One region of the Lentibacillus cibarius genome, then DNA from elsewhere that is predicted to be linked to it. Evidence: riboswitches for the same ligand, from Rfam matches in the RefSeq annotation. Region 1 holds a riboswitch; each other region holds the start of a gene.

Region 1 (7,843 bases):
CACAGACGTCCCATCGGAAATTGGGTATGATTTATATGCAATATGCCTACTGCCTGGAACATATGGAAGAAAATGATATTCGTCAGGCGGGGAACATTTATGAAAAAGCGGTGGACAGGTTAGAGAAGATAAAGGACCGTGAATTGTTGGAAAATGCACTAGGTGATGTGATTGCCTTTTTCGACCGCACCGGCAATGACAAGAAAAAACGCCAATATGAAAACAAATTCGTTAAGATGACAAACAATGCGTCATTCTCTTCTTGACAGGGTGATACAAGTACCGTAGTATGTTGAGTGAAAATGATAATCTCTATCAATTACATAGGTTCGGAGGCTGGAATGATGAAAAAGTTAGCGATAATTAGTTTCCTATTGCTCATCGCTTTCCTCGCTGCATGCGGTGGCAATAACAACGATGAGGAAAAGACGAACAGCAATACGGAAGATTCCGGTGAACAAGAACAACGGACGGTAACGATTGAAGATGCCAGAGGGGAACAGACCGTTAAAGGCACACCAGAAAATATCGTTGCACTCGAATGGTCATATGCAGAAAATCTGCTTGCTCTTGGCGTGCAGCCGGCCGGGGTGGCTGATTTGGACGGCTTCAATAAATGGTTAAACATTGACAAAGAATTTGCGGACAGTGTGGAAGATGTGGGGACACGGTCGGAACCAAACCTGGAAGCAATCAAGCGCCAGGATCCGGATCTGATTATCGCCGTTAAATTCCGCCATGAACAGTATTTGGATCAACTGGAAAAGATTGCACCGGTCGTCATGTTTGCTCCTTATGGTGATCAAGCGATACAGGATCACTACGGAAACATGATTGACGAAATGAAGAAACTGGCTAAAATAGTTGATAAAAAAGACAAAGGTAAACAGGCGATAGCTGATTTGAATGCCTTGATCGATGAACAGAAGCAGCGTGTGGCCGATGCTGGATTGGAAGGCTCACCGTACCTTGCCACTCAGGCATTTACAGCACAGAATACCCCGACGATCCGCTTGTTCACGGATAATTCTATGGTCGGCAAACTTATGAAAAAATTTGGCTTTGACAATGCCTATTCGACAGAGGAGCCGGAAGTTTACGGCTATACTGAAGTGACCCTTGAAGCGCTGCAAAATTACCAGGATCAAGCAGACTTACAATTCCTGTATATTGCCCAGGATGATGACAATATTTTTGAGACGGCGTACAAAGATAATCCGGCCTGGAAGAATTTAAGCTTTGTTAAGAATGGAAATACACACCGACTACCTGGTGATACATGGACATTCGGTGGCGTCCTTTCCAATCAAGTACTGGCGAAACAGCTTGTTGATGCTATGGTAAAAGAGTGATTGGATGAATAGTAGACTTCGCAATTTCATGACTGCGGTTCTCACCTTTGGGGGTGGAACCGCGCTTTTATGCATACTTGTATTTATACATATTAATCAGGGAAGTGTATCGATTTCCATTGGCACTGTCATCGATGCGATTATTGCCCCTGAAGATAACTTGGCACACCATACTGTCCGCATGCTTCGTCTGCCGCGGGCGGTGTTGGGGATTATCGCCGGCGGAGCATTGGCCGTTTCCGGTACGGTGCTGCAAACCGTGACCAAAAATCCACTATCCTCAGCAAGCACGCTTGGTATTCATTCCGGAACATACTTTGCGGTTGTACTAAGCACGGTCTTCTTCCCGGTGGTCATGGTCGGGAATGGGATTATCGCTGCATTTGTTGGCGGAATTCTGACGTTTCTCATTGTCTTTGTCTTGTCAGGCGGGAGCAAGGCATCACCTGTACGAATGGTTCTTGCCGGCATGATTGTGACCTTTCTGTTTTCATCGCTAACAAGTGTGCTGCAGATATTCTATGAAAATGAAACGGCCGGCTTATTTTTGTGGGGATCCGGCACGCTTGTCCAAAATGACTGGAACGGTGTTACGTTTTCCTTGCCGATTGTAGCGGTTGGATTGCTCATCCTTTTGGTTATGTCGTTTAAGATGGACACGCTTACGCTTGGCGATGATGTAGCTGTGGCACTCGGGCAAAATGTCAATCTCGTTAAATTTATTTCGATAACTGCTGCTGTTCTGCTCACCTCAGTTACGGTTAGTGTTGCTGGTCCGATAGGTTTTGTCGGACTTGTTGCACCGCACATTATCAAACTGATCGGCTACCGTAAACATTTACCATTAATCATTGCGTCATTTATTTGGGGTGGGAATGTCTTATTACTTGCTGATGTGCTGGCACGAGTGATTGATCCGTCTTTTTCCGAACTGCCTGTCGGTGCAATCACCGCACTTATCGGTGCCCCGTGGCTAATCTATTTAGTGCTGCGCATGAAGCGGTCGACATATGGGGACGAGAACACATCGGTTATTGCCGGAAAAGCTTCAGTACACGCACCGCTTAAGGCTGTGATTCCGATTTTAATCTTCGTGATAGCGGTGACGGTGTTTGTTAGTTTGGCGTCGGGGAATTACGGGTTTGAGCCTGTCTTATTATGGAATACATTTTTCGGGGATGCGAATGATTTCATGCTCGGTCTCGTTATGGATTTGCGCTTGCCTCGTGCACTTGTCGCCTTGATTAGCGGCATGGTGCTCGCTGTCAGTGGACTCGTTTTCCAAGGTGTCTTGCGTAACCCACTGGCAGACCCATCCGTCATTGGCATCACTTCCGGGGCCGGGGTTGGTGCGCTTTTGACCATGTATGTGTTTGGTGTGTCAGCTGCTTGGATACCTGTTGGTGCCATGATTGGTTCGCTTGTCTTTTTCATCGCGGTCATGGTGCTGGCCATCCGGGCACAGTTCCAGCCGACGATTCTGGCGTTACTCGGGATAGGCATTTCCGCGTTCGGGTCAGCCATTATTCAGATTCTTGTTGTACAGGCAGATTTGGGTGTAGCATCTGCACTAACCTGGCTGTCAGGAACCACCTATGCGAGAGGTTGGGCGGAACTTGTCCGTTTCCTGATTTGGCCTGTTCTCATTTTGTTCCCGCTGTTAATGATCAGGATCCGTGTTCTTGATACACTGTCCTTAGGCGATGATACCGCAAAAGGGCTTGGTCTGCGGGTGATGTCCGCCCGATTCCAGCTGGCGTTAATAGCAACCCTCCTGGCAGCATTCAGTGTAGCGGCAGTCGGTTCCATCGGGTTTATTGGTTTAATTGCCCCGCACTTGTCCCGTCTGTTGGTCGGGCCGGCGAACCAGCGTTTGTTGCCGGTGACGATGCTTGTCGGTGGAGCAATGCTGGTCGTTGCCGATGTATTAAGCCGCACACTGCTTGCACCAAGTGAAATTCCGTCCGGCATACTGGTAGCGATTATTGGTGCACCGTACTTTCTCTGGCTGATGCGCAAACGGGCCTAAGGAAAAGCTGGATATGACAGGAAAAGGGGTAGCGTATCGTGAAAGATTTGAGTATTATTCCGTGTGGGCGCAAGAAAATTTGGACTAACCATCCGGAATATGGTGCGGTGCCAGCTAAAGATGCCTATATTGGCACCTTGCATAACCGTTGCCGGCAATATGCGGAATACTTTACAGATGGATGGGTAGTTCTATCGGCCAAGCATGGGTTTTTGTTTCCGGATGAGCTGGTTGACGGGCCGTATGATGTGACGTTTGGCCAGAAGAATGCTGATATCATTACGATTGACAAACTGCAGGAACAGGTGATGGCGAAACGGCTGGATCAATTCGACAGGCTGATTGTGCTTACCGGTAAAAAATATAACCCTATCATCAAGGACGTTTTTCATAGCCGTGTGCCACAGCTATTTCCGCTTCAGGCCTATACTGGCATCGGTTACATGCTGCAGGCACTGAAGCAATCGGTTGCAACAGGTATACCGATTCATTGACAAGAGGAGAAGACAGATCATGACCAGATTATTATTAATCATACTTATATTATTTGCCTATATTTTATATGCCGCGTTTAAGCATAAAGCAACGTGGCGACAATTAACGGTCCTTCAGCTCGTAGGCGTACTACTGACGTTTATTGCTGTTACCGGATCCGGAGCGATCATCCTTTACTATGGTGTGCGCTCGTTGGTGGCATTGATCGACAACGGCTTCATCCGCATCATTATTCAATTTGTTACGGCAATTATTGTTGTCATTGTTGGAACAGTCGTTTTTAATAAAGCTGTTCACAAAATAACGAACGGTATACTGCCGATGGAGCGAAAGCGTAAATAAAAATAGGAATTATCCCGTATGACTTAAGCACGCTGCAAGATATACCAGAGTAAAAATGTGTTGATACACGAAGCGGAATGTATACGGGCTGCGGGTAAGGTACAACCAGCTTCACATCAAATGACAACGTTCAAGGAGAACGCTCCACAAAAAATTGACGCACTTTTTGTGAAAAAAGTTTGTCAATCCCACGAGACTAGGTTATAATAGTATTAGCAAAAAAAGCATAGATGAAAGCCTTTAGGGGGAGCCAAATGGCTGAGAGTGAACAGATTTATGTTCAGACCCTTTGAACCTGTTAGTTAGTACTAGCGTAGGGATAGTGGCTTTTTTGATGGAATAGAAAGCAATGTGAGCGGATTTCCCCATCAGGAAGCTTCCCCTTGGCATTGCTTTTTTTGCGTGGAAAAATTTGGTGGATACATGCGTTTCCGCCAGTAAAGGGGAGGATTTTCATGGGTTCGAAACGTACATTGTTTATGATTGAGGTGGCTATTTTCACAGCACTGGCACTAATGCTTGACATCATTCCGTTTTTATCGATTAAGCTCTGGGCACAAGGTGGTTCTATTTCATTGGCGATGATACCCATATTTATTGTTGCCTTTCGCTGGGGGCTAAAGGGCGGTTTACTTTCCGGTTTTTTATGGGGAATGCTGCAAGTTGCGTTGGGAACGGCTTATGTGCTGCATCCGCTTCAAGGTTTCATCGACTATGCTTTAGCCTTTACTGTCATCGGTTTTGCCGGTATTTTTGCAAAACGGATTCAGGAAGCTGTTCAAGACGGAAATACGAAGACATACCTGACCTATATTACATCCGGGGTGTTTTTAGGAAGTATGCTGCGGTTTGCAGCCCATTACGTGGCAGGTGTTGTGTTCTTTAAATCAGCCGTGGACGGTCAATCGGTATGGTTGTATTCTTTATTATACAATATATCTTATATTATCCCATCACTGATTATTAGTGCCTTTGTGGTCTTTTTCTTATTCCACAAACAGCCTAAAACATTAGTACTTGCTGCATAGCAATGCTGACCGCTCACACGTGGAACAAAGGCGCAAGCGCACTTGCAAGCTAAGAACGCGATGTCCTGTACGTCGGATTCGGACGTGGCTTTACTTTGTCAGTAAAAATTTAATTGCTCATTTATTACTCGATGAAAAACTAGCCTTTTCGTATACAAGGGGCTAGTTTTTTATGTATAGTTGAACAAAAGGGGGGGATTCCATGCGTGAATTGATCGGTTCGTGCCAATCATGCGGTACAAATGTTTATTGTGAAAATGGGTTTTTCGACGGTGTTCAAGAAAATGGCCAACTGCTGTGCAATGATTGCGCCGAAGAAACGAGTGAATCAGAAGCGTAATGAACTTAAGAAATCCCCGAAGATTACTTTGACTTCCGCATGCTAATTCTGCACCGCTTTTTTTCCTTGTGCATAGGCTGTAGCACAGTTAGGAAAGGAAGTGGTGCATTTGGAGTTAACCTTATCCCACGGTCTATACGGTCTTTTTACACTGATTATCATCTTGACTATGATATTCCGTAGAGGGGTTGTCCTGCCGTCATTGCTTGGAACCTTCATTATTGCCTGGGTCTATAAAGGGAATCTTGTTGAAGGGTTTACGGCAATATTCAATGCGAATCTTGTGGCAGCGAAAGAATTGTTCAATATCTTCTTGATTATTACCTTCATGATGGCGTTATTGCATTCGTTACGAGACCTTGGCGCTGATCGGCGAATGATTCAGCCGATTCAAAAGCTGATGGTCAACGGTCATGTTTCCTTCTTTATATTGACTGTGGCAACGTATGTCATTAGTTTATTCTTTTGGCCGACCCCTGCTGTTCCGCTTATTTGCGCTTTGCTGGTGCCGGCAGCCATTCGCTCCGGACTACCAGCAATGACCGCGGCTGTGGCTGTTGCGCTGGCCGGACAGGGGATGGCGCTGTCGTCGGACTATATCGTTCAAGTGGCTCCAAATGTTTCAGCAACATCAGCAGGTATTGATACGGGAGTGGTTGCTGATAAGGCGCTTGTTTTATCATTAATCGCTGGTGGTGTTGCGATTGGATTGGCGTATCTTTTATACCGGAAGACTATCCGCCCGAAAGACAGTGAGCTGAATGAAATAGAAATGAATCAGATGCAAACGGCAAAGGAATCGGAAAATAAAACCAAATCAACCCATTTGAATACGTGGAGCAGGTTGTTTGCTGTCGTTGTCCCGGTATCCCTGTTGGCTGTTGTTGTTTATATGATGTTCACCAAACTCAACGCTGGAAGGATGTCTGGGTTTGAAGGTGGTGACGGCGCAGCATTTGTTGGTGGTGTGGCGGTGATCCTGCTGCTCTTATCAACGGTGGCGTTCGGCCGTGAAAATGCGCTGGATTATATTACGAACCATATCACAGAAGGCTTCGTGTTCGCGTTTAAGGCTATGGGACCGGTTATTCCGATTGCAGGATTCTTTTTCCTCGGTAGTTCTGATTTCTCTGGAAATATTCTTGGGATTGACGGAGAAGCACCAGGGTTGTTGTTCGATCTAGTGAAATCAACACAGGAATTTCTTCCGCAAAATGCACTCCTTGCTGCATTTAGCGTGCTGATTATTGGCATTATTACAGGTCTTGATGGATCTGGTTTTTCCGGCTTGCCACTGACAGGTGCTTTAGCATCATCACTGCAAAACGGTGCCATTGATGTTGGAACACTTGCTGCAATTGGACAATTGGGATCGATTTGGACTGGTGGCGGGACCATTGTTGCCTGGTCATCACTGATTGCCATTGCTGGTTTCTGTGGTGTTTCTGTGATGGATTTAGTTCGGAAAAACTTTGTACCGGTCATTTGTGGTTTGCTCCTGTCCACAGTTGCTGCCTTGATTATTTTTTAGCTGGTAGCTGCCATGTTAAATATTGGATAAAAATGGATATAGGAGAGATTTATCGAATCAATTGAACCTTCTATTTAAAGGCGGTGTTCGCTCTAAGACGAGGCGAATGCCGAGTTTTTCTAAACGACGACTTAAAATGAACTGCACGAAAAAACATGGCCTGAACGCAGGATTCAAGTTTCAATGGCATCAATTGATTCAAAATAGCAAGGGGGTTTATTAAGCTCCCTTGCTATTTTTCTACGTTGGTAAAGTGATGAGTGCCGGATGCGGCGGGAAACGTTACAAATTTAAAAAAAACGACATATTCCCCCATTATAATAAATAAACATAAAACATCGAGTAGTGCAGCGTCTATAAATCGTAAGTAAGAACTGTTTCATTATTTGTACCACCTTCCGAATCGTTGTTTACGCATGACTACCTGTCGCCACCAGCGTATAAGGAGGTTGTGGTGAAAATGGAATTCATCAGGAAAAAAAGGGGAAAATTTTTTGCACCCAAATAACTACCGGCGTGGCAATATACAACCGCAAATTAGTGTCCGTGTTGATGAGAAATAGGAACGCAATGACTATATTTTTCCGGGAAGTCAGGTGAAGCGAAATAGCTGAAAAACTATCAAATGTAAAGCGCAAGGAGGTCCACGCGGAGACAATCCGCCAGCATAATTTGGAAGAAGTAGCAACGGCGGTCAGCGAAAATAAGGAAGCTATCCTGAAGGGG
Region 2 (7,843 bases), 110 kb from region 1:
GTAGTCCTATGTCTAAATATACACCATCTGCAGCTAGTCGGCTGATTGTCTGAAGCGTTGTTGCGGTAAAATAGTTCGCACGATGACAGGCACGTTTTTGACGTACGAATCCTTTTTGTAGTATGCACCCAGATTTCCTATTGCACGCCCAACTAGCAGCCAATGCCAAAGGATGGAGGTGCTGTTAGGGATAACTGGTTCGTTGTTTTTTCATACAGCACAATCCAAACATTCACTGCCCTACACAAGCACCTTGCTGTTGGTATGCTTTTTTGAATATTTGACTAATAAACGCTCGCACTCCTCCCATTCTGGGGAACCGACCGCATGCGACGTTGCTGTCTGCTGCTGTTTTTGTTGTCTGTTACGTTCCTGCTTTTGTTTTCGTTTCTGAAACCAGCCGGGTATAACTTCACTGCCGGCAGTCGAGGGACGTTGATGCTGTTGCTGCAGTTGGCGGTTACGGAAGGCAGCTTCATTCGCAGCTACCTGTTCAACGGTCGTAATACCTTTTTTGGACCAGGCTTTTAGAATGCCTTTTACATATTGCCATCTGGGCTTTTGTTGGTCCAAGGCACGTTGCATGGCCTCAAGTACAAGCGGTTCACCGATGTCGTTGATCCAATGGCAGATATCATCGGCAGTGTAAGAACTAGCCATGCCAAAATAATCCTGGTAAAACCGGATGGCATCAGTTGTCGTTGTTGTTTGTTTTGTTTTATGTTTTATTTTATTTTTGTTTATGTATTGTTTAACTAATGGGTCCGCATTGTGGTCCGTGTTGTGGTCCACGTTGTCCTCCGCATAGTGGACCATGTTGTCTGCCGTATAGTGGTTCTTGTTGTGGTGCGCACTGACTTTTGTACTGTTAGTGGTACTGTGGTCCGTGTTGTGGTCCATATTGTCCTTCACATTGTGGACCAGGCTATCTTTGGTCGTGTGGGCTGCACGTTGGTTCGTATTGTGGTTCATATTATCTTCGTTCATTTGGTGTGCTGCTTGGTTCTCGATAGGTTCGTTGACGGGCTGTTCCAATGAGTCATGAGTAAAATGTGCTGATTGCTCTGCTTGGGACGGCTGCGTCTGCCATTGGGTTTCAGAAGCAGGGATTGTGTCTTGTTTCGCATCCGTTTCTACGTCCATGAAACTATTAACTTGGCACATTGGTTTAATTTGTGAAATCATTTGATAGACAGCGGCCTGCCTTCCGCTCCGTGATGTTACGCGGATGTAGCCTTTTTCTTGCAGCTCATCGCGTGCGCGTTTAAACGACGAGCCTTTGATACCGGATTTTAACTCAATAATGGAAACAGGAACGGAGAACGTTTTTTGCCATCCGGATAGATTATTGAAATGCATTAATGTGTTCCAAAGTGCGACAGCCGATCCGGACAGTGGATTGAAAATTATTTGCTGGTAAAAAGCGTTTAATTCTTTTAAGTAGTTCATATGAATGCTCCTTTATATTTTTACGTATGTGTTAAATGTCCTTATCATCCAGCGACAACATGTGACGAAAATGCGGGTCCTTTAATTTCTTCTTCACTTGCCGCCCCCAATTTTTCACCGCGTCAACAGTTGTGTTTTCCTGTTCGGCGATTGTTTTATAGGACATTTCTTGGATAATAGCGTAATAGACCCATTTCCATTGCTTGTCCGTCAGTTGGGACTGAAGATTTTTCCAAAGATTGGAATCAGCCAGCTGGAGTTGGTGATTGGCCGCTATGGGACGGGCGCCCTCCGTGCCTCGGTGGTAATTGCCGTCAGTGTATTGTGTGTGTTGCTCGTGAACGGTTTGCTGAAGAATCTCATGTTGTCTGGTATCATGCCGCATACGATCAATCAGACGGTTTCGGATGATATAGTTGAAGTACGTTGCCATGGGCCCCTTGTCCGGTTGATACGTTTCAAACGCATTCCAAAGTGCGACTAACCCCTCCTGAAAAAAGTCATGATGCGGGTCACGGATGTTCATTTTGTGAATCTGATAATGAATTCGCCGCTCGTTTTGCTGAAAAATCTCCTCAAATGTCAGTTTTTTGTCCATGTGATTACTCCTTTATGATTTTGGATAGAACGCTTCTACTCCTATAATCGAAAAAAGAAGTCAAAAAGTGTCATGGTAATGAAAAAAGTTTTGTCTTTTTTGTGACATTTTGTGTTGAGATGGGTCTGAAAAGGAGAGAGGGGACCATTACTTAGTCGTTCAGTTTTGGGAGTACAATTTTATTATAAAGTCGTATAAATAACCGTAAAAAAAATCGTAAAGTATTTGTAGGTGCTTTCACATGGCACAAATGTAGCGATCATATAAAATAGTTTCAATAGACGTCGCATTCATTTATAATAAAAGGCACCTTGAACCATTGTTTCTTAGACAGTCACTTTAAAAAGGAGAGATACACATGAGCAACAAAATTAAATTGGGAGTCGTCGGTTATGGTAATCTGGGAAAAGGCGCAGTAAAAGCCATTAAAGCAACTGAAGACCTGGAATTAGTTGCCGTTTTCACCAGAAGGGATCCGGAAGCATTGAAACTTGATGATCCTGATGCTAAAGCTGTACATATTGATAACGCAGGCAATTACCAAAATGACATTGATGTAATGCTGCTTTGTGGTGGATCGGCAACAGATTTACCCGAACAAACCCCATACTTTGCAAGCATGTTTAACACAGTGGACAGTTATGATACGCATGCAAAAATTCCCGAGTTTTATCAAATGGTCAATGAAGTTGCAACAAAACATCATACAACTGCTATTATCTCAACAGGCTGGGATCCGGGCTTGTTCTCTCTAAACCGCGTAATGGCTGATGCGATTTTACCTAACGGAGAAAACTATTCATTTTGGGGAAAAGGACTCAGCCAGGGACACTCTGATGCGGTAAGAAGAGTTAACGGTGTGAAAAATGGTGTCCAATATACCATTCCATCCGAGGAAGCAATTGAACAAGTACGCAGCGGTGCCAACCCGGAATTAACCAAATCGGGGAAACATCGCCGTGTTTGCTATGTTGTCGCTGAAAAGGATGCGGACAAAGCAGCAATCGAAAATGAAATCAAAACCATGCCGAACTATTTCGCCGATTATGACACAGAAGTGAATTTTATTTCCGAGGAAGAATTGGAACGTGACCATTCTAAGGCACCACACGGTGGCTTTGTGATTCGAAGTGGCAATACAGGAGAAGCTAACAAACAAATTTACGAGTTCTCGCTCACATTAGACAGCAACCCTGAATTTACGTCCAGTGTGTTAGTCGCATATGCAAGAGCTGCCCATCGAATGAGCCAGGAAAATCAATTTGGTGCCAAAACAGTTTATGATGTCGCACCAGCTTATATTTCACCACGATCAGCAGAGGCGTTAAGAAGGGATTATTTATAAGGAGTAATTGCAGCTGCACAGGGCTGACTCAAACAGCCATTCAGTTTTAGCAAAGAGAATATAAAATAACAAATTTATTGCGATGCAAATCACAAGTGGTTTAGCATCCTTTTTTTATTGTTATGACAATCTTAAGTTTCATTTGCATAATGAAATAACATACCAACTGCCATACTTATCTGCTAAATCCTTGTTATTTTCAATGTTATTTAATGCGAAAATTATAGTATTCTAGGTGAAAAGAGATGATTAATGTGACTGCATTGTTGAACGCATGGGACTGTAAAACGTACAAAAGTTTCCAGGGGAACAGAAGAAGTAAGAGGTAATCTGTGACAGGAACTCTAAAAAAGCAATCACAAGTGAAGTTCGACAGTAAAAAATTGATTAGAAGTTTTTTTAAAATAGATACCGAAGAAAATATTAAGATGATTTCTATAACAAGTATTTTAAATTACTTTTTTGTACTCTTAAATTGAACCACGGAGAGCGTAAAATAGTTTGTGTAAATGAATATACCTAAACGATGGTCATAGAAAAAGGAAGACCTTTTCCTGTAGAATAGAGTTAGCACACAAAACCCACAGGAGGTCTTCCCTATGAGTCATCTTACTACAGATTTGCTAGAAGGACTAGCCCAAAAGCAGGATATTGAAGAAATTTTTCGCCATCACTTGGAAACAGCCATCAATCAGCTTTTAAAACACGAATTAACGGCTTTCCTGGACTATGAGCCTTATGAGCAGGCCGGCGTTAACTCCGGTAATTCCCGTAACGGGTTCTATGACCGAACGTTCAAAACGGAATACGGCAGCCTTGAGCTGCATATTCCCAGAGACCGCAACGGTTCCTTTCAGCAACAAACGCTGGCGCCTTATAAACGTTCTAACGACACGCTGGAACAATTTGTAATCCATTTGTACGAAAAGGGCATAACGACGGATGAAATTGCTGATTTGATCGAAAAAATGTATGGTCAACATTATTCCAAACAGACCGTTTCAAATCTGACACAGCTTGTGTCAGAAGATGTTCAGGCATTCCATGAGCGAACCCTGGAGCGACGTTATGTGTGCATTTATCTGGATGCCACCCAGATCCCGATTCGTCGTCAAAGCGTTGAAAAAGAATCGGTCTATATTGCCATTGGCATTGCAGAAGATGGCGGCAAAGAAGTACTGGACTTTACCATTGCCCCAACGGAATCCGCCAATGTGTGGGAGGAGTTGGTACAGCACTTATCTGAACGCGGTGTTGAACATGTCCTTCTCTTTATTTCGGACGGCTTGAACGGCATGACAGATGCCTTGCATCGTGTCTACCCAAAAGCCAAACATCAGGTGTGCTGTGTCCATGTTTCCCGCAATATCGCTAACAAAGTTCGTGTGAAAGATCGTGCGGCTATTCTGGATGATTTCAAGGCTATTTACGAAGCTGAGGACCGCCAGCAAGCTCTTAGTGCCCTGGACCAATTTCAAAATAAATGGCACAAAACGTATCCTCGCGCTGTCGACGCAGTGATGAGACAGGATCGCTTATTAACGTTCTATGATTTCCCGGTATCCATCCGTTCCAGTATTTATACCACAAATCTCATCGAAGGATTTAACAAGGAAATCAAACGCTACGTCAAACGCAAAGAACAATTTCCCAACGAGGATGCCCTGGAACGTTTTCTGGTAACCCAATTTTTGGATTACAACCATAAATTCGGTATGCGGTGCCACAAAGGATTTGGAAAGGCGAAGCCCGAACTACTGCAGATGTTTGAAGCGCTGGAAAATCAGGCTTAACACCGCCATCCTTGACCCTGCTTGCGGTCGTGGTGGTGTGTACATGGCGGCTGGGCAAAATAAAGCCCTCAAGGGGCTCCATCCGCACACCGAGCGTACCACGACCGATCTCTTCTACGTTCTCGCTGGCCGGGTCCCTGAACCCAACACAGCGAATCACGAAGAAGAGGCGCAGGGTCAAGGACAAGCAGCTGCCGCTGTGGCTTAGAGCAGCCACCTAATCTTGAAACTTTGAAAAACAATGGCTAACCTTCTACAGGAATAGGGTCATTTACACAAAATTATTGACGCCCCCGAACCACGTAGACCATTACTTAGTTGACTTTCTCACTTAAGATTGGTAAGATGATTTTGAAAATAATAAATGTTTCCGCTAGGGGTGCCCTTTTAGAAGGGCTGAGATTAAAGTGATACTTTAGAACCCTTACAACCTGATCTGGTTCATACCAGCGGAGGGAAGTGGTATCGTCGCTTGTCTATGTTTATGAAAAATGGTTTCTTTCCATAAATGGACGTAAGCAGCGAACCTTCCCCTCCTCAATCTGTCGGAAACAGTAAAAGAGGAGGATTTTTTAATGAAATTTTCAGAAACACTGCGAGAGGCAACGAAACAAAGCTGGGAGATGAGTCTGCATCATCCGTTTGTTACGGGAATTGCAAATGGTGATTTGCCACTGGAGACGTTTAAGTATTATATTCTCCAGGACATTTACTATTTGAAGCATTACGGGAAAGTGCATGCGATGGCAGCCGCGCAGGCAAGGGATTTCGAGACGACGGCGTTACTTGCGGATAAAGCGAAGATGACGGCACAGGCTGAATTGACGGTTCATGAGGAACATGCACGCGTTCTGAACATTACGAAGGAGGATATGGCGCAGTTTAAACCAGCCCCGACGGCATACGGGTATACATCTCACTTGTACCGGGCTGCTCTCTCAGGCAGCCTCGGGCAGACGATTGCTGCGGTACTTCCTTGTTATTGGCTGTATGCGGACATTGGCCAGGTTTATCAGAACGCGGTACCGCAGGAAGAAATCTATCAAAATTGGATTCAAATGTATGCAAGCGAATGGTTTCAAACTTCGACCCAGGAAATGATTGATCTGCTGGATGCACTGGCGGAAGAGGCCAGTGAACAGGAAAGAGAAGCCATGAAAGAACAATTTGTTATTGCCAAAGAATACGAGCTTGCATTCTGGGAAATGTCCTATACGAAAGAAACGTGGCTTTCCAGCAGAATGGCCGTGCGACAATAAGTATACGTGGCATAGCGATGTGCCGCTATACCAACGTGAAACAATCCCCATCTGTACAGGTGGGGATTTGTTATGGTTAAAGTATATAATGTTTTGTCCTGGAAATGATGAGAATGATCGGGAGAAGGAGGATATACCATGTGCCACTTACCGGAGCCATTACACTTATCATTTTATCACCAGCCGACCCTCCAACTGGCGCAGTCACTGCTAGGAAAATTGCTGCTGAAGGAAACAAAGGAGGGGGTTGCCGGCGGTTTGATTGTGGAAACGGAAGGCTACATTGGGCCTGGTGATCGTGCAGCCCATAGTTTTAATCACCGTCGCACGAAACGAACGGAAATCATGTTCGGTGAGGCTGGTTATACATATACGTATTCGATGCATACGCACTGTCTCTTTAATGTTGTGAGCGGCCAGATTGACGCGCCGGAAGCTGTATTGATTCGCGGTGTGGAGCCGTATATTGGCCAGGAATTAATGGAACCACGGCGGCCCAAAGCGAAAAAGAAAAAAGAATGGACGAATGGCCCCGGCAAATTAACGAAAGCGCTCGGCATCACGATGGATGATTATGGACATGCACTTAATCAGCGTCCGCTGTGGATTGCTCCGGGGAGAAGTGTGGATGTTTCAGAAATTGCTGCTGGTCCACGGATCGGGATTGGAAACGCCGGGGAGGCAAAAGACTATCCATGGCGCTTTTGGATCCGCGACAATGCGTTTGTTTCCAGATGAAGAAACGCAAGCGTCCTCGAAGGCTAAAAACGTCACGTCCTTGAAAAAGAAAACCACTTTTGAATGGGAAGATGTGTCGATGATTCCCCGTAAAGCGTTGATAATTGCAGCTAAAGCGTTGATGTTGCGCCGTGAAGCGTTGATAATTGCAGCTAAAGCGTCGATGTTGCGCCGTGAACCGTTGATATCCGTTGCTAAAGCGTTGATGTTTGCCGCACACCGGTTGATATCTGCTTTTGAAATTGCGATACGCCTTCAGTACCGGCAGGCTAAAACCGCGACATCCTGTGCGGGCGCCTGCACTAGCGCGTCGAAGCTGGACATGGCTGATTTGGAACCTCAGCTGTCCACAGCAACCAAATCTACCATTATCTAGATAGTAAAAAAGCGAACAGTGTGGGTGCTGTTCGCTTCGTGTGGCTGCCTCCCTGGGACTAGAAGATCGTCTCCGAGGTCCTATTCAGCGGTGATAAATGCATCTTCAACGCCTGCTTTTTTGACTTCCTCTAGTCGTGCTTTGGCGTTATCTCGTACGAAGAAGGCACCGGCCTGTATGCGGTACCAACGCTTGCCGGAAATGGTAACTGCCGCGACAAATGACTCGATTCCTTTTGACCGAAGATGGGCTGTCCGATTTTCTGCATTTTCTTTTGATTGAAAG
Region 3 (7,843 bases), 2.5 Mb from region 1:
GTAACACAAAAGTGATAATCCGGCTTTATCGGTGAAACCTAAGTTGTGTGGAGATGATCTTGGCAACATGTTACACTCCTAAAGCAATATGGCAACACCGAGCGGTATGTGGAGTAATCCAACAGCCGTGTATCGACTCATAGGCTGCCTAAAAGCAGGTAGTACTAGGATGCGGAATGATACCAAGAACAGGTAAATCCACTATTTCGCATAAGACGCCGGAGAACCTGAGATTATTCAGGTTCAAGATATAGTCAGTGCCATGTGAAAGCATGGAAGAGCACGTCCCACCGTCTCCACCAATACATATGTTGGTGGTTTTTTTATTACCGTGTGATATAAAGCATAAAATTGGCTCTATACTAAATGTGGTGGTGTCTCCAGTATTATCAATACTTCAAATGAAGACAAAAAAATACACTCAATCCCCTCTCTTTTGTTAACCTAGAGTTGTCCACACAAAAGGTCAAAGGAGAGGGAAAGAGTGCAAAATCATTTTATCATAGAAATGCTGGGGATTAAAGATAAGCATGTAGATGTTTGGGATATGACTAGTGAACCAGATAAGTTTTATGTAGAGCTTTATACGAAAGTGAAAACGCAGAAGTGCCCATTCTGTAAGGAAAAAACTAAGCGTGTCCATAGTTACCGTAATCAGCAGATTCAGGGGCCAATCGTATCAAATAAGCCAGTGAAAATCTCTTTGAGAAAGAGGCGGTATTTGTGTGTGAATTGCCGGCATACCTTTTATGAAAAACTTCAAATGGTGGACCGGTATCAACGTTGCACAAGCTCGGTTCAAACAACTGCATTAACGTACACAGGTGTGGGTTCATTCACGACTGCTGCACAATTAACAGGCATGAGTTCTAACAGGTTATTGCGTATATTCGATCGCAGGGACATAAAAACCAAGAAGGTGCTGCCCCGTGCAATCGCCATTGATGAATTTAAAGGGGATGCTGGTGGGGAAAGATTCCAAACCGTTATAGCTGATATCGAACATAAAGAGATTATTGATGTATTACCTGACAGAAAGGTAGATACCATTAAAAGATATTTAAAATCTTGTGACACCAGTAATGTTGAAATCGTAGTCATGGATTTATCCAGATCCTTCAAACAAGCAGTACAGAAAGCCTTAGGTGATCCGTTAATCATCGCTGATCGTTTTCACTTTATGCGACAAGTCTATTGGGCGCTGGATAGTGTGCGGCGAGAAGTGCAACATGACCTTGAAAAGAATGAACGAATCCGAATGAAGCGAAGCAAAAAATTATTGTGGAAATCCCAATATAAATTAACTGATGAACAAAAGGAAAAAGTAAATCAATTACTACAGATTCATCCCCGATTAAAAGAAGCATATGAACTAAAAAACAAGCTCGATCAATGGTTTAAAGAAAGTGATAAAATCACAGCGACCCAAGGATTTGAAGAATGTTTATCGGCTATGAAAGCCTCTAATATTGAAGCATTTCACAAAGTCATGAAGACATTTAAACGCTGGAGGCAGGAAATTCTACAGTCCTTTATGTACCCGTTCAATAACGGATATATTGAAGGTGTAAACAACACGATTAAAGTGGCCAAACGTATGTCATATGGAATTAAAGATTTTAAACGCTTGAAAAAGAAAATACTGTGGCGACAAGAGGTTAGAAGGGCTTTGGCATAAAATGCCCCAAAGCCTAGGAAGTAAAAAGAGATGGTGGAGTGAAAATCACACCACCACATTTGACAGAGAACCATAAAATTCCATTTGGAAGTTTCACGCTTTATTTTATCGTAGAAATGTTTTATTAAATATTAGAAAAAGTACCTTTAAACGATAAAACGCTCTATGATTTAAAAGTATTTTAATGCAAATATTCTAGGCGACCATCCTGACGCAGCTTTCCTTCCCCGCCTATTATTCCCGCAACATACGCAGCTTCCCATACTTCCATTAAAGCTCCCCCCGTGTTTCATTCGGTAATAACATCGGACAGTATATCATTATAGATGTCCCTATAATAAAAACGTCAACACCATAAGACAAGGCTTGAATTGATAAGCTTCAGAAAAGGATAAGGATTTTAAGCTAAGCACACTTGTCCCTTTTTTCAATAAAGAGTTATATCATAAGCAAAAAGCAAAAATGTAATAACGGAGGTGTGTGCGTTGGATACGTCGGCTATCATCGCAAAGCTTAAAGACCATAAGCCATCCATTCTTGGGCGGGAACAATACCGGGAATTTGGCGTTCTTATCCCGCTCATAGAAACAGAGCAGGGACAACCCCATATATTATTTGAGGTTAGGTCGATGAATATGCGCAGTCAGCCGGGAGACGTCTGTTTTCCTGGTGGTAAGATGGATAGCTGTGATTTAGATGAATGTCAATGCGCCATTAGGGAAACATCGGAAGAGCTTGGATTGGAACAGACAGCTATCCAAGATGTATTCCCGCTTGATTACCTCATTTCCGAAACAAGAATCGTCTATCCTTTTGCGGGTATCATCAAACAGCCGGAGCAGATCACTCCGAATCAGTCAGAGGTGGAGCGAGTGTTTACGGTACCGCTGTCATTCTTTCTAGAAACTAAACCTGCAAGATACAAAGTGGCATACCAGCCCATGCCTGAAAAGGATTTTCCCTTCGAACTTATTCAAGGAGGAAAAAACTACAACTGGAACGCCCGTAGTAGGGAAGAACTTTTTTATCAGTACAATGGGAATGTTATTTGGGGGTTGACTGCGCTGATCATGAGTCATTTTGTTCGCCTGATTCAGGCTAATGATAGGACGCAATTCGGGGAGTGAGAAACGGGAGACTATCTCGTATCCCGCTATCCCAATGCGACGTCGAGAATCATCATAACGGCAAAACCGAACATGATACTCATTGAGGCAAGGTCTTTATTCCCATTTTCCTGTGACCCAGGGATAACTTCTTCGGCCACAACGAAAATCATCGCACCTGCAGCGAAGCTTAATGCATATGGCAATAATGGTTGCATAATGGTGACGGCGAGTGCCCCGATAATTCCGGCAATTGGCTCAACAACTCCGGATGCCTGCCCGTACATAAAACTTTTTCCACGAGACATTCCTTCACGCCGAAGTGGCATAGAAACGGCAAGGCCTTCTGGAAAGTTCTGGATTCCAATACCGATAGCCAGTGCAATGGCACCACCAAGTGAAGCTGTCGGCAAATCAGCGGCTATTGCACCGAAAGCTACACCAACAGCAAGCCCTTCCGGAATGTTATGCAGGGTAATTGCCAAAACTAGAAGCGTACTCCGTCTTTTTCTGTCCGGATGGATCCCTTCAGCCTCATCCATGGCTAATCCCGGATGAAGGTGAGGGAGTAATTTATCTGCTGCCCAAAGGAAGATACCGCCTAGCAAAAAGCCTATTGCGGCCGGAATCCACGCTGGCAATGGCCCACCTTCAGCCTTTTCCAATGCCGGTGAAAGCAATGACCAGAAGCTTGCAGCAATCATCACTCCACCGGCAAAGCCCAGCATACTATCCATAAAACGTTGATTGAAGCCCTTTGTTGTAAAAACGAGAGCAGCACCTAAAGCTGTCATGCCCCATGTAAAAAGGGTTGCAAATGTTGCTTGTGCAATTGGATTTAGATCTAGGAAATAATCAATCATAATGGGATATTTCCCCCTTCTTTGTTCAGGATTTAAGGTTCTTCAATTAACATAAACTTTAATGTTTACCACGGGAAACTTTTAGTTACGTGCGCATCATACAATTATTTCAAATTGTTGTCAATGATACTGTCTTTTGTATACGGTTAAAAGTAAACTTTTGGAATATATTAGCAAAAAACTTCGGCACTAGCTATAGGGTTATGTGCGTGCCGAAGTTTTTTATGTTCCTTAGTTAAAGCTGGTACGAACAAAAAACGTCCCCCATTGTTGACAATCAGACAACCTGGGGGAGAAGTTTCCTGATTTTATAGGATAAGAAGTATAAAATAAATGATAAGTCACGTCCAGTCCCGACGTATTAGTGCTAGCGGTTGGCATAGAACGTGACGAATTTAGCTTGAACCTTTATTTTTAGACAGTTGATTTGACAGGCCAAGTGGATTTATTTTCAGCCATATCCCAAAACATATATTCAAAGTAACTTGTCTTTACCACAATCTCCTCTAATTCTTTTAATTCGTGTTCTGGTTTTCCTTCAGCAATTTCATTGATTAATTCGATACAGTCATTGGCAAGCTTGGAAAATTCCTCAGATGAATACATTTGTACCCAATTGCCATAAAGCTCATGTTCTGTGGCATTGGGCCATGTGGCAAGCTCTTTCCCGATGAAGTTATAACTCCATGCGCATGCCAGAACAGCTGCGATTGCATTTTCGACACCGCCACTTTGTGCTTTATTCAGCATATAGCTTGTATAGGCTGTCACAGTTGCGGATGGTTCGGTTGCTTCCAATTCATCATTTGAAATACCGAATGTCGATGCGTATTCCCGGTGTAAATCCATTTCAACATTCATGGTTCCATGCAGGAGGTTTGCAAATGTGGTCATCGTTTTTAAGTTATGCGCTTTCGCTGCTCCGATGGCAAAGATGCGCGAATACTCAACTAAATAAATGTAGTCTTGTTTCATATAGTGTTTAAACTTTTCCACATCGAGCGTTCCTTCCCCTATACCTTTGACAAAGGGGTGCTCCAGATAAGTATGCCATAAAGGTTTAACCCGATTAAAAATACGATTACTGAATTTCTGTGCCATAATAAAAACTCCTCTCTTATTTCACTAAGAGGGAGCACGCCTAATCATGTATGACCGGTAAGCGTATGATTGATTCAAATGGCAAAGTTTTACGCACATTCGTATCCACTTCCCTACGCTAGTATGAACTAGATCAGGTTCAAAGGGTCAAGTCTTACCTTTCTCAGCAGAAAAATGCTCCCCTAGTGTTTTCGTTTTATTATTCAGTTAAATTCAATGAAAACATATGAAGAGATAACTGTCAAATACTGTTTATTAAAAATGGGGAATTTTAATGCATATGCGGTCATTAATAAACCTGATCCCCATTAAAAATGGAATTCTTCACGACCACATAATCGACATGACGGATAGCTTCAAGTTGACTGCCCCCCGCATAAGAAATAGATGATTGCAAATCTTGCTCCATTTCTTTAAGCGTATCATTTAAGGAGCCTTTGTGCTCCACATACATTTTTTTGCCTTCTACGTTTTTCTTTTCGCCTTTTTGAAATTCAGAAGCTGATCCAAAGTACTCTTTATACCACTTTCCGTCTTTTTCAATCGTTTCCCCTGGTGATTCCTCGTGTCCGGCAAAAAGTGAACCAATCATGACCATCGACGCACCGAACCTAATCGATTTAGCAATATCCCCATGGGTACGAATACCTCCATCAGCAATGATTGGTTTACTTGCTGCCTTGGCACACCATTTTAATGCTGCTAATTGCCAGCCGCCGGTTCCGAAGCCCGTTTTTAGTTTTGTAGTACAGACTTTTCCGGGTCCGATACCAACTTTAGTGGCATCCGCACCAGCATGCTCCAATTCTCGTACTGCCTCAGGGGTGCCGACATTTCCCGCAATCACAAAACTATCGGGCAAGTGTTCTTTAATATGCTGAATCATTTTTATTACTGAATTCGCATGCCCGTGTGCGATATCAATCGTAATGTATTCTGGTATAAGCTGCTCATGGGCTAACTGTTGGATAAATGAATACTCTTCATCTTTGACACCAACACTGATTGATGCGATAAGTCCACGTGAATGCATGTCTTTAATGAAACCCCAACGCTTCTCTGGTTCAAACCGGTGCATGACATAGAAATATCCGCCATCAGCAAGCTTATTGGCTATATTTTCGTCGATAATCGTTTGCATGTTTGCTGGAACAACAGGAAGTTTAAACGTATGTCCGCCCAAGGTAATGGACGTGTCACATTCGGATCGGCTGTTTACGATGCATTTTGCTGGAACCAGCTGCACATCTTCATAGTCAAATACATTTTCCATAAATATCTCCCCTAAAAACGAATATTATACAATGAAATGTTTTAAACGTTCGTACATTGAACACTATACATGATTCTTTTTTGTATGTCAAAATGAGTCTATCGGATAAACTGTTCAAATCGCTGTGCTATAATACTAAGTGAATTTAGACATAAAAGCGGGTGAACCGATGTATAACGCCATATTTAATCATAAATATAAAAAGCGTCAGCTCAGCCATTTAGAGGAAGAAGAAATGCTTAAAGTTTTTTATCAGGATTACCGGCATGTACGGAAGGAATTGTTTAAACATTTGCGGGATCAGAACAGCGGATTAGATAAGTTAGTGATTTTTGAAAAGACGTTGAAAATCCTCGATCGGTTTATATTTGTTTGCTTCTGTGAAGATGCCGATTTACTGCCGAGAAATGTTCTCCGAAACGTTGTTCAAATGTCCAAGCATTCATTTGAAAAGCGTGACACCAAGATATGGAATCAGCTAAAAGAGTTATTCCTTTCGATTGATAAAGGAAACCCTGATATGAATATTAATCGTTTTAATGGTGGTTTGTTTAAAGAGGATATTATATTGGATGGTTTAGTTATCCAAGATGATATATTTCCGTTGTTTGAAAGGATAACCAATTATGATTATTCCGTAGAGCTTAATGTGAACATACTTGGACATATTTTTGAACAATCAATCAATGATATTGAAAAAATAAAATCGGATATCCTTAATGAAACATTTGACTCGGAGCAAGGGAAACGGAAGAAAGACGGGATATTTTACACGTCGCCGGGTGTTACGAAATTGCTGCTAGAGGAGACGTTAGGCAGCTGGATTAATGACAGAAAACGGGAATTTCATGCGGATGCACTACCGAATTTAACGGGAGAGGACTTTTCAAAATTTCATAAACCCCAACCGGATAAACGTAGGAAAAAGTTGTTGCCCGTAGAGAAACACATTGCGTTTTACCGTCAATTACAACAGCAGCTGCGTTCTATTAAAATATTGGACCCGGCGGTGGGGAGTGGTGCGTTCCTCCATATGGCATTGGACACTCTCACTTTAGAAAGGGACAAAATTAACAAAAAACTGGAAGAAATGCAGGATGGTCAAGCGGAATTAGTCGATATTAACCGTTATATTTTGACCAATAACTTGTTCGGTGTTGATTTGAATGAAGAAACCGTCGAAATATCAAAATTGTCGTTGTGGCTGAAAACCGCGAATAAACGCGAGGAATTGACGTTACTTGATGATAACTTGAAAACAGGGAATTCGATTATTGATAACCCGGATGTTACGAATAAGGCATTTCAATGGGATAAAGAATTCCCGGGGATAATGGATGCTGGTGGATTTGATGTCATTATTGGCAATCCGCCGTATGTGTTTGCAAGGAATAAAGGATTTACAGCGGCCGAAAAAGCTTATTTTAACAACCATTATGATTTAGTAGAATACCAAATAAATACCTATTTATTATTCATTGAACGTTCGTACCATTTGCTCAAAGAAGGTGGCTGGTTTGCTTTCATTGTGCCTAACACGTGTTTGACGATTGATTCGTTTAAGAAAATGCGGCGTTTTCTTCTGGAACACACCGGCAACTTGAAAATTATCAATATATACGACCGGATATTTGCACAGGCAGATGTCGATACGTGTTTCATTATTTTCCAAAAAACAGCGCCGACAACCGTCAAACTCGGAGAATACGCTGGTGAAAATGTCGAGATTGTCGCTGAAGTACGTCCAGAACAATTAGTAGATGAGCAAAGTATCATTAATATTTCGCTCATGAAAAACAAACAAGCCTTTAATGTGATGAGA
Region 4 (7,843 bases), 2.9 Mb from region 1:
AAGAGCTGGATGCAGATTCTATACCCGTAAACTTTCTGCACGCGATTGACGGAACCATGCTAGAAGGAACTGACGAATTAAATCCGGTATATTGTTTGAAGGTGCTTGCTATGTTTCGTTATGTTAATCCGACAAAAGAGATACGTATTTCGGGTGGCAGAGAGGTTAATTTAAAAAGTCTTCAGCCATTGGGATTGTATGCAGCAAACTCAATTTTTATCGGTGATTATTTGACAACCCTTGGCCGGGAAGATACGGAAGACCACCAGATGCTGCGCGATCTTGGATTTGAGCCGGATTTCATATATGATGAAGCGAATATTTGAGTTGAATCGTCTGGAAAATTTTCTATATCATGTCTTGTGTTGCAGGGAATTTTGTGATTTTTGATGACCATAACCATAAGCTTTTGTTTTCATTGACGAACGTCAAAAATATGTATGATAAATTTTATAATGACGCTGTCACTATTTCTATTGGTGGAAAACGTTCCTGACTCAAATGAAACGTGGTCACACAATTTCGGTAAAGATCAGGCATTTTCTAATACGTTAATAAGGTTCTCGTATGAATAAAAGCGGTTTATCTTTCAAGGGAGCATCGACTTATTGATATGGAAGAATTGAGCCACAAGAAGTGCTGATAATTAAATGAAATTGGCTTTAGTTGGAACGCTGTAGGTGGTGAAAGTCGTAAGTGCGATTGAAGTGCGGGAGAAGCTAGCGATAACTTCAAGGTCTTACCTATCACTATAGTGAAGCGCACCCAAAAGTTGTGCGACAAATACAACTTTCTGGGGTGCGCTTCAATACTATATGCCACAGGGGTGGTGAACCATTCGGTTTTTAGAATGCCGGAATAGAAGCTTCGCCTTCACGAGAATTTAAAAACTTGCGAACGTCTTCGCTCGTCATCGCGTCAGCTAACTGTTGGATCAATTCTGAGTCCGCATTATCTTCACGCGCGACTAATGTAATTGCGAATTTATTATCTTCTTTTTCTGTAATGAGCGCATCGTCAGCCGGAGTTAAATCTAAGTTACCAGCGTGTGTCGGGTTAACGATAACGCCATCAAAATCTTCATACAAACGAGTTAAAGCAGTAATACCTGCTTGTTCAAAACTATAGTTGTGTGAGTTTTCTTTAATATCCTCTAATTTGTACTGTCCGCTATCTGTTTCTTTCAATTCAATTAAATTATGTGAAGCTAACAGGCGAAGGGAACGGTCAATGTTAGACGGATCATTTGCAATACCAATCGTTGCGTCATCAGGAAACTCTTCCACGCTAGCGTATTCTTGTGCATAAAGGCCGAAATTAGCATAATAAATTGGCTGAACCTCTGTTAAATTAGCGTCTGAGTTTTGGTTGAACTGATTCATAAATGGGACGTGTTGTGAGAAGTTCGCATCAACCTCTTCGTTTGCTAGCGCTTCGTTTGGTTGAATATAGTCACCCATTTCAACAATCTCTACTTCAATATTGTCTTCGGCGAGATTTTCCTGTGCAATTTCTACAACGTCTAACATAGGTGATTCAACGACAGCAACTCTTACTGTTTGCTCTTTATCCTCGCCATTATTATTGTCATCACTTGATTTTTCTGCCTTCTCACTGTTGTTGCTGCCGCTACATGCGACTAGCACAGATATTAGGACGACCATCATGATTATAATCCATTTTTTCATCAATAATCTCCCCTTATCGTTTGTCTATTTTTCTTGCTAATGTAATGCCGGCATATTGAATGAGTTGCACAAATATCACCATAATAATGATGATATAAATCATCAAATCAGTTCGAAATTGTTGGTAACCATAACGGATGGCAAAGTCACCGATACCACCACCACCGACAACACCCATGATCGTCGAGTAAGAAATAAAACTAATCGTCGATGTCGTCATGCTTAAGACGAGTGCTGAGCGTGCTTCAACGTACAAAAATTTGAAAATAATATCTTTAACTGACGCGCCCATCGAAACAGCCGCTTCCATCACGCCTTTAGGGACATCGAGAAGCGATTGCTCTGCCAGACGAGAATAGTGCGCGATTGCAATAACGGTCATCGGGACGATCGCAGCTGCTGTACCAATCGCCGTTCCAATAATAAAACGCGTGAACGGAATTAAAAAGATAACGAGTAACAAGAATGGAAACGAACGAATAATGTTCACGATTAAGTTCAAGGATGAAAAAACAAATTGATTTTCAAGCAATTGCCCTTTGCGACACAGGAATAAAAAGGTGCCAATTGGAAGCCCGATTAACAATGCCGCTAGTATTGAAGAACCAACCATAATAAATGTCTCGCCAATTGACACCCAAATCTCAGTTTGATAATCAACTAATATATCAGGCATTGTTGACGTCACCACCTGATTTCAAACGTTTGACAAAACCTTCGGCGCTATGTTCAATTTTATGTACTCCTGTCGGATCGATATTAATTTCTTCGTAGATGCGACCATCTGCCATAACCGTCACTCGTTCACAGACACTTTTGATTACTTCCATTTCGTGGGTAACAATGACAATGGTGACACCAAATTCTTGATTGATTCGCTTTAATACTTCGAGCACTTCCGCTGTTGTATTCGGGTCAAGTGATGACGTTGGTTCATCACATAACAACACTTGAGGCTGGTTGACAATCGCTCGCGCAATAGCGACGCGTTGCTTTTGCCCTCCGCTTAGCTGCCCCGGGTACTGATCTTTTAACGTATCGAGACCCACAAAACGCAAACTCTTCATTACTTGTTCTGTCCGGTTTGTTTTCGGAACTTTAGCTAATTCTAGCGGCACGACGACATTGTCGAAAACCGTTTTATTGCCGACTAAATGATACCCTTGGAAGATCATAGCTAACGACTGACGTATGTGACGAATTCGCTTACCTTTTAAATGGTTCAGCGTTTCACCATTTATGATAACTTCTCCTTCATCAGGCTGCTCTAATAAGTTCATCATTCGCAGTAACGTTGATTTCCCTGCACCACTCGCGCCAATAATACCATGAATTTCGCCCGACTTAATACTTAACGATACCGATTGAATTGCTTCAAACGAGCCGAACCATTTGCTGACATTATATATAGTAATCATAAAAAACCCCCTTCCCTTAAATGAAAGGTGATTCAGAACCTGTTTATTATAACTTATATTCACGTAGCTGTCATTAACTAACAAATTCTAAAAGACTAAAACCTCACATTTGCTGAAAACAGCATATTGTGTTGAGAATATGCACTTGGAACTGCCGTTAATATTGTAAATAAATACCTATCATAAACTAACGAATAGAATAGATATGAATTAAAGTAATTCTTTAAAAAACATATTTGAGTAATCCTTGACAAATATATTGAACATAGTATGATACAAGTAAATAAACGAATAAAACCACTAGGGGAGCTTTCAAGGTGATCAATTCACCATAGAGCTGAGATTAAAGTATGACTTTAAGACCCTTAGAACCTGATCTGGATCATACCAGCGGAGGGAAGTGGCGTTTAGTTGCAAACAATACATATGTATTATTTTCAATTAAAACCACTTTCTCTGTAATAAGAAGGTGGTTTTTTATTTTTATTTATAAATTTAGGGAGGGGGGGAAGAAATGAAATTTTCAGGGGAAGTACGTCAAGCTGTAGATGAAATTAGGGCAGCAAGTTTTCATCATTCATTTATTAGTGGAGGAGATGACATAGCTGAAAAAAGTTTCAGAAGATGATAGAGAACGAATAAAGAGCATTTTATCTTATGAGTTATCATTTTGGAATATGGCTTACAAACAAGAAGTATGGTCCATTAGGTGGAAAAGACTAGAGGAGGAGAAAAATACATGGCAAAAGGATTGAAATTAACGTATATTCTAGTAACGATTGTGATTGCTATTGCATTTGGAATTGTTTATATCTTATGGGGCCCGCTATATTATACATTAACCCCTATTGGTCTGCACCTTGATCAGTTCGTTTATGGAATGTGGTTTATCGCAGCACCTGTCGTCTATTTAATCATTCGAAAGCCAGGAGTTGCGTTATTGGCAGAGATTGCTGCTGCGTCTGGTGAGTTTTTACTCGGATCACCTTGGGGATTGACGGTTCTATTATATGGAGTGGTTCAAGGATTATTTGCAGAACTCGTGTTTATGGCATTTCGCTATAAACGATTTGATTTATCAATAGCTGTATTAGCAGGTCTCTCTTCATGTATAGGTTCCGTTATTATGGATAGTTTTTATGGAGAAATTTTAGCCCTGTCGACTTGGAACTTAATCTTGTATTTAGTTGCTCGATCTATCGGTTCACTGTTCTTTGCTGGTATTTTAGCTTATTATCTTGTCAAAGCACTTGAAACGACAGGAGTTACGAATCTTGTTCGTCCGGCATCCAGAGAAGATTATGATGCATTGGATGTGGATGAAAGATAAGGATGATAAAGATGGAACAAATGACACGTGTTGAGAATTTAAGACTGAAATTTCCTGGTGACGAATCGCTCTTATTTAAGGATTTATCCGTTTCGTTTCAAAAAGGTGAAAAGGTTCTTTTGTTAGGACCTTCTGGCTGTGGTAAATCAACGCTTTTGCAGCTGTTAAGCGGACTCATTCCAAATTCTTATGAAGTACCGTTAAAAGCTGACAAACTAGAGCGCCCTTCATCATGGGGGTATGTTTTTCAGGATCCAGACAGCCAGTTTTGCATGCCGTATGTCGATGAAGAGATTGCTTTTGTCCTTGAAAATCTCCGAATACCAAGGGAGAAAATGCAGAAGCGAATTAATCGGCAGCTTAAGGAGGTTTCATTGGAGTTGCAGGACATTCATACACCCATAGCATCTTTATCAGGAGGCATGAAACAGCGGCTTGCTATTGCATCCGTTCTTACTCTTAATCCAGACGTTTTATTTTTAGATGAGCCAACAGCGATGCTTGATCCAGTTGGAACGAAGGATATATGGGATGTTATAAAAAATGTTAGTGAAAATAAGACTGTACTTGTCGTCGAACATAAAATTGATCATGTGCTGGAATTTATTGACCGGATTATCCTATTTAACGAAAATGGAGAGATTATTGCTGATGGACCAAAGGATATGATTTTCTCTAATTATAAACAGGAGATGAAAAGACAGGGAATTTGGTTTCCGGGCGTCTGGGATGATTATCTTGCAGAACATCCCGTTCAGCGTGAAGTAAGTGTCAACAATAATAACCTTTTAAGATTACAACAATTTAAAGGCTATCGAAACAAGGAAATTAAAATCTCCGTTGATGAACAACAGGTTTCTGGCGGTGAGTGGATTGTCATTCGTGGGGATAATGGCGCTGGGAAGAGTACATTTTTGCATGCGCTGATGCAGTTCATAAAAACGACGGGAAAATACGAATTAATGGGAATACCAATTAAAAAAGTAAAAAATTTACATGAACAAATGACATTTGTGTTTCAAAATCCAGAACTTCAATTTGTAGCGAATTCTGTTTATGAAGAAATTGCTTATTCGTTGCGAATAGACAATACCGATCCACATCTAATTGAACAGCGTGTCGCTGAACTTCTTCATGTTTTTCGACTAGCTAATCATCAGGATAAAAATCCTTTTCAGCTATCGATGGGACAAAAGCGCCGGTTAAGTGTTGCTGCATCAATAATTAAGGAGCAGCAGATTATTCTATTGGATGAACCGACATTTGGACAGGATTCCAGAAATACATTTGCTTTATTGGAATGGATTGAACAATATCGCCGTCAAGGTACAACCTTTATAATGGTTACCCATGACGAACAAATATCCAAGTATTTCGCTACAAGAATTTGGACGGTAGAAAACGGTAAAGTAATGAAAGATGAACAATCTGAACGCCAGAACAAAACGGAATTCAAAAAGTCCAGTCTTGAAGCAGGCGTGGTTCTTTAAAAGGAGGAGTCAGATGACTTTATTGGGAAAGGAAACATGGCTCCATCGTGTGAATCCCAGTTTAAAACTTTTGGTTGTATGTATACTCTGCATTGCCGTCTTATTTATTGATAATCTAAATTATATGATGAATCTAAGTGTTGGTTTTCTCATTCTATTTTTATTGTTTACTGGTTATCCGCTTAAATTTATTTTGCTTTTAGTCGTTCCGTTCTGTTTCATTTTTATATCAACATCATCAGCCATGGTAATGTTTGGACAAGGGGAGACGACATGGTTTAAGTGGGGACTTGTTCATATAACAGAAGAGAGCTTTTTTACGGGATTACTAGTTGATTTTCGTGCTCTTATCTTTGCAATGATGGGTCTAACCTTTGCATTAACAACAAAACCAGTGAATTTATTCTATTCGTTAATGCAGCAAGCAAAATTAAAGCCGAAATATGCGTATAGTTTTATGGCTGCATTACGACTAATCACGATTATGAAGGAAGAATTTCAAACCATTCGATATGCCATGAAAGTTCGAGGTGTTAAAAAACAAAAAGGTCTCAAGTCCATCTTTTTTAAGATAAAATCCTATGCTGTCCCGCTTTTATCAGGTAGTATTCGACGCGCCCATCGGATTGCAGTAGCGATGGAGGCGAAGCAATTTTCTGATGATAAGAACCGTACCTACTACTATAACTTTAGTTATTCCCCGTATGACTATACATTTATATTATATGTTCTTGTACTTTTGGTTATAAGTTTTTATGCATCAACGCATATACCGTATGTCTCTGTTTAACCTTCTTTAATCGAGACGTTATTTTTTGGCTATTATTTTCTTTGTTATCCAGTGTTCAGCAAACGGCGCTTTTGCGGGTTAAAAAATTGTACTCAGATTGTTATTGAAGGATCATATTGCAAGGTAACGCAGCTAATGAGTTTAAGAAGTAATGAAGATATAATCTAGCTTTTAGATACTTCTAAAAAAGGACTTGATCGTTGACCGGCACTTTGGCATCCTGGTGCAGTGTTGTTGACAAAGTTTTTGGTACTTATATAGTGAAATACGTTCTCATTATTCTAATCTAATTAGCAAGGAGTGACATACTGATATTAAAATTCTTTAAAGGGGTGAGAGCAATGGTCTTTGAAACCTTATCAAGACAACTTTCGGTAGTAATTACTCTCGCGTTTGGAGTATTATTAATTGTACTTTAATCCATTGATAAATAAAGAAAATAAATACTTTGCTTGGTTCAGCCTTATAATGGGGATTATAGTTTTATTATTACTCTTGTGGTTTACTTTTGGGAATGAAGTTATAAGAAGCCAAATACTTAATCATGGACTTCAGTAAATTTACTAAACAATAGGGCAGGAATTTTTAACAAGGGGGGATTAAAATGTTGCTTTTTCTCTTTTTTTAGGAATTATATTTGGTTTATTTTTGATTGTTAACTTACCTAATTTGATGAATGACTTTAGTACGTTTGGGTTTTTATAGGTATCATTGATGGGGTATTAGTTGACATTTTTATGTTACTATCAAAAAAATTAAACTAAAATTTATTGCGTTAACGGAGGCTAATCCGGAAAAAGCGCCTAAATTGACATTGTAGGGTCAGATAACGGAATAAAAGAGAGGGGTATTTTTGTTGGATTCACCAATATTACAGTTTGTTCGTGTGGAGCAAAAGAAAAGCCGAAGATAAATTTAGACGCTTACCTATTGCTGACTATTCTTGAATAACAGGTAGCGAAGAGATGGGGAAAAATGTACTTAAGCTAACTAACAGAATAATTCAATTAAGCATATTTATGTATTTAATTACACAAAATATCATAACAGGTGATAATTATGTGGGTAAATATATTGGGTGGTTTTGTTACACCTTGGTTATTGGGGATATGGTTATTTAAAAAGGA

The links. Region 1 has a riboswitch for thiamine pyrophosphate ahead of thiT (energy-coupled thiamine transporter ThiT). Riboswitches for the same ligand answer to the same signal wherever they lie in the genome.
Region 2: it holds a riboswitch for thiamine pyrophosphate, as region 1 does, so the genes downstream of both, tenA (thiaminase II) here and thiT (energy-coupled thiamine transporter ThiT) in region 1, are expected to answer to the same signal.
Region 3: it holds a riboswitch for thiamine pyrophosphate, as region 1 does, so the genes downstream of both, tenA (thiaminase II) here and thiT (energy-coupled thiamine transporter ThiT) in region 1, are expected to answer to the same signal.
Region 4: it holds a riboswitch for thiamine pyrophosphate, as region 1 does, so the genes downstream of both, FFL34_RS01435 (ECF transporter S component) here and thiT (energy-coupled thiamine transporter ThiT) in region 1, are expected to answer to the same signal.

The regions. Positions count from the first base shown of each region.
Region 1 covers NZ_VCIA01000001.1:3,223,325-3,231,167, forward strand. The annotation lists gene FFL34_RS15805 (tetratricopeptide repeat protein) at 1-266, shown strand, start outside; gene FFL34_RS15810 (ABC transporter substrate-binding protein) at 342-1,352, shown strand; gene FFL34_RS15815 (iron ABC transporter permease) at 1,357-3,381, shown strand; gene FFL34_RS15820 (DUF6884 domain-containing protein) at 3,420-3,875, shown strand; gene FFL34_RS15825 (hypothetical protein) at 3,895-4,218, shown strand; TPP riboswitch at 4,452-4,555, shown strand; gene thiT (energy-coupled thiamine transporter ThiT) at 4,674-5,246, shown strand; gene FFL34_RS18375 (hypothetical protein) at 5,449-5,586, shown strand; gene FFL34_RS15835 (hypothetical protein) at 5,696-7,117, shown strand; gene FFL34_RS15840 (helical membrane plugin domain-containing protein) at 7,790-7,843, shown strand, end outside.
Region 2 covers NZ_VCIA01000001.1:3,114,020-3,121,862, forward strand. The annotation lists gene FFL34_RS15240 (DnaD domain-containing protein) at 241-1,449, opposite strand; gene FFL34_RS15245 (sigma-70 family RNA polymerase sigma factor) at 1,481-2,047, opposite strand; gene FFL34_RS15250 (diaminopimelate dehydrogenase) at 2,406-3,392, shown strand; gene FFL34_RS15255 (IS256 family transposase) at 3,992-5,185, shown strand; TPP riboswitch at 5,551-5,660, shown strand; gene tenA (thiaminase II) at 5,761-6,444, shown strand; gene FFL34_RS15265 (DNA-3-methyladenine glycosylase) at 6,583-7,182, shown strand; gene FFL34_RS15270 (hypothetical protein) at 7,163-7,558, shown strand; gene FFL34_RS15275 (N-acetylmuramoyl-L-alanine amidase) at 7,639-7,843, opposite strand, start outside.
Region 3 covers NZ_VCIA01000001.1:712,591-720,433, reverse strand. The annotation lists gene FFL34_RS03630 (ISL3 family transposase) at 485-1,678, shown strand; gene FFL34_RS03625 (NUDIX hydrolase) at 2,164-2,805, shown strand; gene FFL34_RS03620 (ZIP family metal transporter) at 2,832-3,647, opposite strand; gene tenA (thiaminase II) at 4,062-4,748, opposite strand; TPP riboswitch at 4,842-4,942, opposite strand; gene guaC (GMP reductase) at 5,038-6,021, opposite strand; gene FFL34_RS03605 (Eco57I restriction-modification methylase domain-containing protein) at 6,191-7,843, shown strand, end outside.
Region 4 covers NZ_VCIA01000001.1:281,790-289,632, reverse strand. The annotation lists gene bioB (biotin synthase BioB) at 1-326, shown strand, start outside; gene FFL34_RS01450 (MetQ/NlpA family ABC transporter substrate-binding protein) at 846-1,688, opposite strand; gene FFL34_RS01445 (methionine ABC transporter permease) at 1,702-2,364, opposite strand; gene FFL34_RS01440 (methionine ABC transporter ATP-binding protein) at 2,357-3,106, opposite strand; TPP riboswitch at 3,399-3,522, shown strand; gene FFL34_RS01435 (ECF transporter S component) at 3,846-4,436, shown strand; gene FFL34_RS01430 (ABC transporter ATP-binding protein) at 4,448-5,926, shown strand; gene FFL34_RS01425 (energy-coupling factor transporter transmembrane component T family protein) at 5,940-6,716, shown strand.